One region of the Anaerobacillus alkaliphilus genome, then DNA from elsewhere that is predicted to be linked to it. Evidence: riboswitches for the same ligand, from Rfam matches in the RefSeq annotation. Region 1 holds a riboswitch; the other holds the start of a gene.
The links. Region 1 has a riboswitch for thiamine pyrophosphate ahead of DS745_RS10300 (thiazole synthase). Riboswitches for the same ligand answer to the same signal wherever they lie in the genome.
Positions count from the first base shown of each region.

Region 2: another riboswitch for thiamine pyrophosphate. It lies ahead of DS745_RS24095 (acetylornithine deacetylase); the one in region 1 lies ahead of DS745_RS10300 (thiazole synthase).

Region 1 covers NZ_QOUX01000033.1:18,384-23,773, reverse strand. The annotation lists gene groES (co-chaperone GroES) at 1-283, opposite strand, end outside; gene DS745_RS10315 (CPBP family intramembrane glutamic endopeptidase) at 715-1,428, shown strand; gene DS745_RS10310 (YdiK family protein) at 1,429-1,620, shown strand; gene thiH (2-iminoacetate synthase ThiH) at 1,655-2,761, opposite strand; gene DS745_RS10300 (thiazole synthase) at 2,875-3,648, opposite strand; TPP riboswitch at 3,772-3,883, opposite strand; gene DS745_RS10295 (MDR family MFS transporter) at 3,967-5,388, opposite strand.
Region 2 covers NZ_QOUX01000050.1:46,844-52,233, reverse strand. The annotation lists gene DS745_RS24115 (MFS transporter) at 1-933, shown strand, start outside; gene DS745_RS24110 (VanW family protein) at 969-1,862, opposite strand; gene DS745_RS24105 (aldo/keto reductase) at 1,998-2,975, shown strand; gene DS745_RS24100 (hypothetical protein) at 3,059-3,505, shown strand; TPP riboswitch at 3,620-3,720, shown strand; gene DS745_RS24095 (acetylornithine deacetylase) at 3,804-5,078, shown strand; gene tenA (thiaminase II) at 5,094-5,390, shown strand, end outside.

The sequences.
Region 1 (5,390 bases):
AGCCTAAGATCGCTAATACGTCGTTTTCACGAAGGATTAAGTATTCTTTACCATCAAGCTTAACTTCAGTGCCTGCGTACTTAGAGAAGATTACTTTATCTCCTTCTTTTACTTCTAACGCAACTCGCTCGCCGCTCTCAAGAACACGTCCTGAACCTACAGCAACAACACGACCCTCTTGTGGCTTTTCTTTCGCTGTATCAGGAAGTACAATCCCGCTAGCAGTTTTTTCTTCAGTTTCTACTTGTTCGATCACAATGCGATCACCTAATGGTCTTAACAAGGAAAACAACCTCCCTCATCGAAATGATTTTTATTATTAGCACTCATTTGCTTTGAGTGCTAACACAATTCTTATAATAATCATTTCAATTCTATTTTGCAAGTATTTTTAGTATTTTTTTTAGAAAAACTTGGGTTTATTATCAAAAAGAATTTCGACTAAAAGTACCACGAAAAACCTACATTTTTCGTACAAGTTTACTCATCCATTTAGAAAATAAACTAGTTTTGTTTATACTATTATAGTTATAGTACTAGAAAAATTATCCTTCATTACTTTTGACTTATTGTAGTATATTTATACAGAGCGAATTTAATATTTGTAAGGGGTTCAAAACCATAGTGAATAGATTTCTATGCTACAATGTACTATGTAGAATGTAGTTCATGTATTTAACTTTCTAAATTCTTCAGTTTAAAGGAGTTTTTGTTTTGACAAAAAGATATTGGTTAGTGCTTCTAACTTACATTTTAATGCAGATATCAGCTTTTATTGGAGTACCAATATTAATGATACTGGGCTTTGAGAGAGAACAAATTCCTGGGGTATGGACGTTATTTAGTTTTTCTGTAGGATTTATCATTATTTTACTGTTATTAAGACAAGATATGAGTAACCGACATTTGAGTACAGAACGTAGTTCGAAGAGTGACGCCATCGTTTGGTCAATCGCCGGTATCTTTATGGCGTTTATGGCACAATACATAGCGGTTCTTATTGAAATGTCGGTGTTCGGGATTGAACCTGGCTCGGAAAATACAGAAATGATTGTTGAGTTAGCCAAGGCAACACCAGCCCTTATCTTAGTAGTTGCTGTGATTGGACCAATCTTAGAAGAAATTATTTTTAGGATGATTATCTTCGGTAGTCTATACAAACGTTTTAACTTCTGGATTGCTGCCATTATAAGTTCTGTTATTTTCGCTGCTGTTCATATGGACTTTGAGCACCTTCTCGTTTATACGTTTATGGGCATCGTTTTTGCCTTTTTATATGTAAAAACAAAACGAATTATCGTGCCTATAATGGCACACGTTGCTCTAAATAGCTTCGTTATGCTCGTTCAGGTTGTTTTTGGTGAACGTTTAATGGAGTTACAAAGAAAGTTAGACGAAATGCAAGGGTTTATTGGAGGACTATTCTAGATGAAATCACCATTATTTTGGGGTATTGTGTATCTCTTTATGGCTATAAGCTTCGTTTATTTTGCAATTCAACAACGTGGTCGTACCGGTGAATGGGATTTGTTCACGATTGTGTTAATGGCCATTGCCGCTTATGACCTTCTAGTTGCAGTAAGATATTTCACTTTTAAACCAAAAGTAGAGAAAAAGTAAAGCTTGAGGATTTTTCCCTCAAGCTTTTTGCTTTTTAAACTAACAGCTCCCAATCCTTCAACACTGGTTGATATCCTTTTTCCCTAATCATTTTTTGAATTTCTACAAGGGAACGTTCATCTGAAATCTGAAATTGTGCTGTACCTGTCTCACACTGAGAGTATCCGCCTACTTCAGTTTTTGCGCCAGCTGACATTTTTGTTACACCTAAGTAGATAAGATTATCACGTAAGTATTCTGGTTCTCTTGTTGATAGTGTAATCCCTGAGCGCGGTAAAAATAAACGGAACGCCGTAATTGCTTGAACGAGATGACGATCTTCAACGATTGATTTCGGCTGATAATCACCTAAATGTGGGCGAATTCTCGGTAACGATAAACTAATTTCGGCGTCTAAATACTTTGATTGAAGGTAGTGAGCATGCATAGCTGCAAAATACGCTTCTCTACGCCACTCGTCTAACCCTAATAATGCCCCAACATTAATTTGACGAATTCCAGCTTCACAGCCACGTTCAGGAGTATCCATGCGGTAGCGATAATCACGCTTTGGTCCCTTTACATGAACTGATTTATAAATTTCTTCATTATATACTTCTTGGTAGACAGTTAGCCCATCAACACCTGCATCGGCTAATAGTTTGTATTCCTCAGTATCTAACGGATTAATTTCAATTGCCACTGATGAAAAGTATTTTTTCAATACCTTTACAGCTTCAGCTATATACGAAACTGGTGTATGTGTTTTTGACTCACCTGTTAACACTAATATATGTTTTAACCCTTGATCCGCTAGTGCCTTTGCTTCAATTTCAATTTGTTCAAGTGATAGCTTCTTACGTTCAAATTGGTTTGTAACACTAAAACTACAATACGTACAAACGTTGACACAGTGGTCAGCAATATAAATAGGGTTGAATAGTAAAATTGTTCTTCCAAAATGTTGGACTGTTAGCTCATGCGCTTTTTGGGCCATTTCCTCAAGTAGATTTTCCGCTGCTGGAGAGAGCAAAACTAATAAGTCTTCTGTATTCATTCTTTGTTTTTGTAGGACTCGCTTAACATCTGTTTCTGTAATACCTTGAAATATATCGTCAAAAGGTAGTTCCTTTAACTTTTCATATTCGTAGTAAAAACTCATGGGAAAACCCCCTTCTTTAATTGTCAATTTTGAATTCTGAATTGTGAATTGATGCTTGTAATGCTTCGTAGTTCTGCAAACAACATTCATAATTCAAAATTCCTAATTCATAATTAGATCTGTAAAAATCCTGTCAATGGTGATGATGCTCTCGCGTGTTTGGCAACTCCACCAACTCCTGATAGATATGCTTGGCGTCCTGCTTCTACCGCTGATTTAAACGCTTGCCCCATAACCACTGGATCTCCAGCTGTAGCAATTGCGGTATTGACTAAGACAGCATCTGCTCCCATCTCCATTGCTTCACACGCTTGTGATGGTTTACCAATACCTGCATCAACGATTACTGGTTTTTCACATTCTTCAATTAAAATTTGGATTAGTTCTTTCGTTTTTAAGCCACGGTTTGTACCGATTGGTGCTCCAAGTGGCATTACAGCTGCAGCGCCAACTTCTTCAAGTTTTTTAGCTACCATTAAATCTGGGCTCATGTAAGGAAGGACTATAAAGCCCTCACTAGCTAGAATTTCAGTTGCTTTAATTGTTTCATAGTTATCTGGTAGTAAGTACTTTTGGTCAGAAATAACCTCAATTTTTATCCAATTTCCCATACCTGCTGCGCGTGCCAGTCTTGCAATACGGACTGCTTCCTCAGCTGTTCTTGCTCCAGATGTATTAGGTAGTAAAATCATCTCTTTTGGGATATATTTCATGATATTTTCTTGGTTCGTATTAAAATCAACACGACGCATAGCGACTGTAATTACTTGAGATTGTGAAGAGTTAATTACGTCTGGGATTAGGGCGTCATCATTAAATTTTCCAGTACCGATTAATAAACGACTATTAAGTTCTACTCCACCGATAGTTAATAAATCTTTTGCCATTGTTTCTTCTCCTCCTAATTTTACATATCAACAGTTCTGTCTGGAATGTGCGGTGTACAACAGGGAAAACAAAACAAAAAAGCCCCACCATACAGATGCGGCCTTAAAGACATGTAAAGATAACAATTAACAAGACAGTCTTCCCTCCGCTGGCATGATCCAGATCAGGTTACACGGTCTGTGACGGAATAGTCCTCTTCTCAGCCTAGTCCTCTAGGCTCCCGTAGCTGTAATACATATTCTTTGTATTAATCATAACACAGTTTAATAAATTTTCTATACTGAATTGCTTCATTAGTGAAGCTTTTTTTACTCACATTACGCAGTCATTGTTTTTTTACTTTCTTCATTTTTGCTAGCTTTTCCTAACATCCAACCCAAAGGTATGGTCAATAAGGCTATCATGCCTAAAAGAAAAAACCCTTCTCGTATTGCTTGTAAACTAGCTTCCTGCATCGTATCTACAGTAGCAAACACCTGAACTCTACGAACCTCATAATAAATGGAGATAAAGACAATTCCTAAGGCAGAACTCATCTGTCGCAAAACATTGTTCATTGCTGATCCCCGAGAAATAAACCTATCCGGAATGGAATTCATTCCAGCCGTCGTTGCTGGCATCGTTGAGAAACCTTGCCCAATACCTCGTAGCGCCATTAAAACAAAGATCGTTATGAGCGATGTTTCCATGGTCGTAAATCCTAGAGCTAATGTAAAGACTGCCATAATGACAAGACCGCTAGTTACAACGAATAACGGACCATGGCGATCTAGTAACCTTCCACCAATGGTCATAAAAATCCCGGTGAAAAGAGCTGAAGGTAGAAAAACCAGCCCAGTTATCACGGGGCCTAACCCATACACATGCTGGATCAATAATGGAATTAGGAAAATTGCTCCAAATAACCCTAATGAAGTAGAAATGCCTATCCAAACACTATATGTGAATGCCTTATTTTCAAAAATTGATAAATCTAACAAAGGTTGATCATGTCGATTTTCAATTTTCACAAACAGTAGTAAGGAGATCATACCTAGAGTAAATAAAACCAGATTAAGAGGTTGAACTAGATGTTCTAACGCCGATACTCTCCCTAAACCATACAATATCGCTCCCACACCAATTGTGACCGTTAGAAACCCCCACTTATCAAACGAAATTCCACTAACTTTATTTGTGTTCTTAAGATACATGGCACCGATGATAATTCCTAGTATGCCAATTGGTACATTGAATAGGAAGAGCCACTGCCAACTTCCTGCTTCAATAATAAGTCCTCCGACCGTAGGACCAATCGTTGGAGCCATCATTGCAGCAATTCCCCAAATTCCAGTTGCAAGACCTCGCTCATTTCTTGGGAACACTTCGAATATAAGTGCCATTGATAAAGGCATCATAATTCCTCCTGCAATCCCTTGAATACCACGGAAAAAGATAAGCGAGCTTAAATCCCATGAAAAAGATCCTAAAATCGAACCGATCATAAAAATGACTAAGCCAGCAAGATAAAGCTTTTTCTTTCCATATTTATCGCCTAAATAACCAGTTAGCGGCACGGTAATTCCCATCGTTACCATAAAAACAGTAATTACCCAGCCAGTAGAAACAGCATCAGCATCAAAGACATCCATTAAATAGGGAATCGCTGGGTTTAACATACTGTTGTTTAAAATAATAGTAAAAGTCCCTAACAAAACCGCTATGACAACTAGCCACTTTTCAGGGAGTAATTTGCTCATAA
Region 2 (5,390 bases), on a different contig from region 1:
GCGACCATTTGGGTCAATATGGTGTTAATATTAAGTCAGTGGTTTAAAGCAAAGGAATTTGTTCGGTTAATTGGATTTGCTGGCATGACAGGAAGTCTAGGTTTTCTATTGGCTTCATTTCCTTTCTCCTTATTAATTCATTTACTTGGTTGGAGGGGAGCATTTTTTTTACTAGGCTTTCTTTTATGCTTATGTGGAACTCTCCTTTACTTCGTACTCTTAAAAAAGCCAAAACAACTCTTTGTTAACGAACCTCTTGTCAAAGAAAAAGAAATACAACGTGAGAAAATATTCGCTTTACTTCGGAGGATTTCCTCCAATCGGCAAGCGTGGGCGTTATTCTGTTGTCACTTTGGGCTTGTTGGGGGCTATTTGGGGTTTATCAGTTCATGGGCAGTTCCTTACGGGATGAATGTATATGAACTAACACGTTCAGGTGCCAGTCAGCTCATCATGATTGGGCTTATTGGGGCATTGATTGGAGCACCTCTAACTAGTTGGATTTCAAGTCGGTTAGAAACAATTAAACGGCCTTATGTGGTTGTCCATATCGTTATTTTTATGAGTTGGTTTTCGTTTCTTTTATTTAATGGAAATCCACCATTTTATTTATTAATTTTACTTTTCTTTATCATTGGCTTTGGATTTGGGGCTAGTGCCCTTACGTTTGCTGTCGTCCGACAATCATTTCCGATCATGGAATCTGGTATTGTCTCCGGATTTGCTAATACGGGTGGGTTTCTGAGCGCCGTATTGTTGCCTAGCATTTTCGGAAGAATATTAGATCATTTTATGGTTTCATCAGGTAGTTTAGGTGATGGATACTTCTACGGTTTTTTCATTCCAGTAATTTTCTCGATGATTGGTTTGTTTGGGGTTATTTCTATTAAAGAAAAACGTGGGGATACAAAGCGTCAAGTAGCAGTGAATTAGTGAAAAGGCAACGAGAGGTCCTCGTTGCCTTTTTGCTAAAGAAGAATTTCCTCTGGAGCATTAGGGACATCTCTAGTCTTTATTTCAATAACCTCCGAGGAATAAATTGCAATACTTAAAGCCCCTCCGTACACCTTGGCTTGGATAAGGATCGGTTGATTGTGAATGTTCTTGAATCTAAAGTCAGCTCCGTACCAACTAACTTGTGCGTCCCGTCCTGGTGGTACGTAAGGAACTCGTTTACTGTGAGAATACCGTTGTAAAATTTGAACTCCTGCCCGGTCAACTGCGTTAAATAACGTAGATGAAACCTGGCAAATCCCACCGCCGAAGTCTCGATATACACGTCCTTTTATAATGACTGGTGCTGGTAAATACCCTTTTTCAAAGGTACGTTGACCAACAACCTGATTAAATGAAAAACTTTCTCCAGGAAAAACGACGTGATTATTGATAGCTTCTGCAGCTAGCGTAATGTTTTGGACTCTTCCTTTTTTACGACGGTTAAAATATGTTGTGTAGTGTCCAATCTGTTTTACTCGAATATTTCCGAGTAACTCACTATCTACTTTAGGGTATATAGGGGTTGTAGGTAATTCAATTGTCATTGGACCCCGTCCATAATAGTATGTATAAAAGGATTCGGAAAATTTTTGACGATCTAGTTTATAACCTAATTCTTCCTCAACGATAGTTCCGTATTGATCAATTCTTGCGTTTTGTGGTTCTTTTTTAATTTGTTGATCGAGTTTCTCAAGAAAGTCCTCAACTTTATCAACGTCTAAGATTGATTTTCCAATCATAGATTGAAACTCAAGACGATTGACACTGCCAATTGATTCTCCTTCTAAGGTTAATAATACGTTGTCAGATATATTTAAAGTTTGTACAAATAGTAACATAAGAGCAAAACAACCATATTTAATCATCAATCTACCTCCTAGAAGTAGTATGAGTAGGAAAAGAGTGTTTCATGAATTTCCTCAACATGGTAAAAAATAGTATGTGGTTAAGAAAACATGTATAATTAATGTTTAGAGTACTTTTTTTTAGGAGATGAAATAATGAAGTATATGCCATTACAACAACGTCAAATTTCAACAAGTAGACTCGTATTTGGTTGCATGGGCTTAGGTGGGGGCTGGAACCAAACTCCTGTTAGTGAGGAAGATATCCTGAGTGCAGAACGTGCGATAGATGCTGCGTTATCAATAGGAATCACAATGTTTGATCATGCTGATATTTATACATTTGGCAAAGCAGAAAAAGTTTTTGGTGAAGTTCTAAAACGTCGTCCAGAGCTTAGAGATCAGATGGTCATTCAATCAAAATGTGGAATTCGCTTTCCGGAAGGCGAGATACCAAATAGATATGATTTTTCAAAAGAATATATTGTCGAATCTGTCGATGGGATTTTAACTAGATTAGGTATTGAGCAATTAGATATCTTGCTTTTACACCGACCCGATCCATTAATGGAGCCAGAAGAGGTCGCAGAAGCTTTTGATTTATTAGTAAAAGCAGGAAAAGTAAATCATTTTGGTGTTTCTAATATGAATGTAGCTCAATTGAAACTTTTACAAAATGATTGTTCAACACCGCTTGTCGTCAATCAATTAGAGATGAATTTACAAAAATTAGATTGGCTAGAAGCGGGAGTGCTGGTAAATCAGGCAGCTGGAACGAATGTTAATTTTGCGGATGGTATTATAGAGTATTGTCGTTTAGAAAATGTTCAACTCCAAGCATGGAGTCCCTTAGCAAAAGGGATATATACGGGTGTGGAAGTAGCACAACCATCAGAAGCATACGTAAAAACAAAGCAACTAGTAGAAGAGATGGCCAAAAAGAAAGAAACCACTCTAGAAGCAATTGTCCTAGGTTGGTTGATGAGACATCCTGCGATGATACAACCTGTTATTGGTACGGCAAATGTAGATCGAATTCAGAAATGTGAAGATGCTGTAAGACAAGCAGAACAGATGTCTCGAGAAGAATGGTATGCCCTCTATGTAGCCTCTAGAGGACAGCTTATGCCTTAAGCTAATTTTTTTGCGAGCGTAACTATTCTAAGCAATGAACGACTAAATAAATGATAAACACCAATGCCAAAGGGGAGATTTTGATGATTTCGATCGTATTATTTATTGGCGTAATCCTTATTGTTTTTTTCTTCTTACTTGCCGCGGCAGGTGTTAAAAGTAAAACAAATGGGGGAGAAGACATGATCAAGAATGTGTATATTTATTTAGTACTGTTTGCTACTCTAATGATGACAATTGGGGGAAGTGTTGCGGCGTTTATGGCACTAGCTGACATGGTTGCGCCACCGCCATTCTATCAGTCATTTGAGGAATATAGTCGTTGGGGTGGAGAAAAGCCAGTTGGTGATACTACTGAAAAGCTAACTGAAGCAGAGTTAAGAGCTAATTATGAAGCAGCAGTTCAGTCACATCGTGCCACTGCTATGGAGAGATCAAAAAATAGCTTAGTAAAGAGCTTTGGTTGGATTATCATTCCTCTTCCAATTTTTATTTACTTCCAACGTCGATTAAATTCAGCAAAAGAATAAGTTTTATAGAAGCGTTAGGCTATCTTAATCACTGTTATGGTAAAACTTTGTTGTAATTCACACGATAGTATGATAGAAATAAATAGTAATAGTTCTTTAACATAAATTTCATAAGAATCACTCTAGGGGTGCTAGAAAGCTGAGAGAGACGATCGTCTTGACCCTTATTACCTGATCTAGGTCATACTAGCGTAGGGAAGAAGTGCAGAACTTTAGTAATTACTACAATTATTAATGTCTTGGTCTATCCAAACCACTTCTTTTCTAGGAAGTGGTTTTTTATATTGGAGGTAAAATAATGGAAGAGAGACTTTCATTCGTTTTAGAACAAATGGAAGACCGGAAAGATGAGTTAATTGAATTGGTGAAGACACTGATAGCTTTTGAAACACCAGCACCTCCTGCTAGAAATACGAGGGAAGCTCAAGATTTTGTAGCAAGTTACTTAAACCGCTTAGGGTTTGACATTGATATGTGGGATGTTTACCCAAACGATCCAAACGTAGTTGGGACGTTAAAAGGGAAAGCTTCTGATTATTACAAGAGTTTAATTGTAAATGGACATATTGATGTAGCAGAAGTAAACGAAGATGAAGAATGGGAGAAAGACCCATTTACACCTGTCGTAAGAGATGGTGTAATCATTGGTCGTGGTGCTGCTGATATGAAAGGTGGATTGGCTGGAGCTCTTTTTGCTTTAAAATTATTAAGAGAAGCAGGGATTGACTTTCCAGGTGACATCATTTTTCAATCGGTAATCGGTGAAGAGGTGGGCGAAGCTGGAACATTACAATGTTGTCAAAGAGGCTACAAAGCAGACTTTGCGGTTGTCGTTGATACGAGCGATTTACATATTCAAGGTCAAGGTGGTGTTATTACGGGCTGGATTACTGTCAAAAGTAAACAAACCTTCCATGATGCCACCAGAAGAAATATGATCCATGCAGGTGGCAACTTGTTTGGAGCAAGTGCGATAGAAAAAATGGTGAAGATCATTGCTGGGCTACAAGATCTTGAACGACATTGGGCGGTTACCAAAAGCTATGAAGGCTTCTTGCCTGGAACAAACACGATCAACCCAGCTGTAATTGAAGGTGGCAGGCACGCTGCCTTTATCGCTGATGAATGTCGTTTGTGGATTACCGTTCATTATTATCCAAATGAAACATACGAACAAGTGGCAAAGGAAATTGAGGACCATATCGTAAGTGTTGCCAATAGTGATCCTTGGCTAAAAGAAAATCCGCCTATATTTACTTGGGGTGGTACATCAATGATTGAAGATCGTGGTGAGATTTTTCCTTCGTTAGAAGTGGATCCAAGTCATGAAGCCGTTCAGTTGTTAGCTCGTACACATACAGAAGTATCTGGAACAAAGGCAGTGATCGATGTTTCACCAACGGTTACTGATGGGGGGTGGCTAGGGGATGCAGGAATTCCTACTGCTATTTATGGTCCTGGCACACTTCAGTATGCTCATTCGGTAAATGAACAAGTATCCATTGATCAGTTAGTTAAATTTACAAAAGTAATGACTCAGTTTATTTACAATTGGACCCATTCAAAAAAATAAGGAGTTGTCTACAAAATGAAATTTAGTGAACGTTTATACCAGGAATTACAGCCGATTTGGCAAGCCAATCACAACCATCCATTTGTCCAAGAAATGGGTGCTGGAACTCTTGATAAAGAAAAGTTTAGATTTTATATGATTCAAGATTACTTATATTTAATTGATTATGCTAAATTATTTGCACTTGGGGCAATGAAAGCAAGTGACGTAAAAACGATGGGGCGTTTTGCTAGTTTATTAAATTCTACATTAAACGAAGAAATGTCACTACACCGTGAATATGCGGTAAAATTCGATATTTCTGAAGAAGAG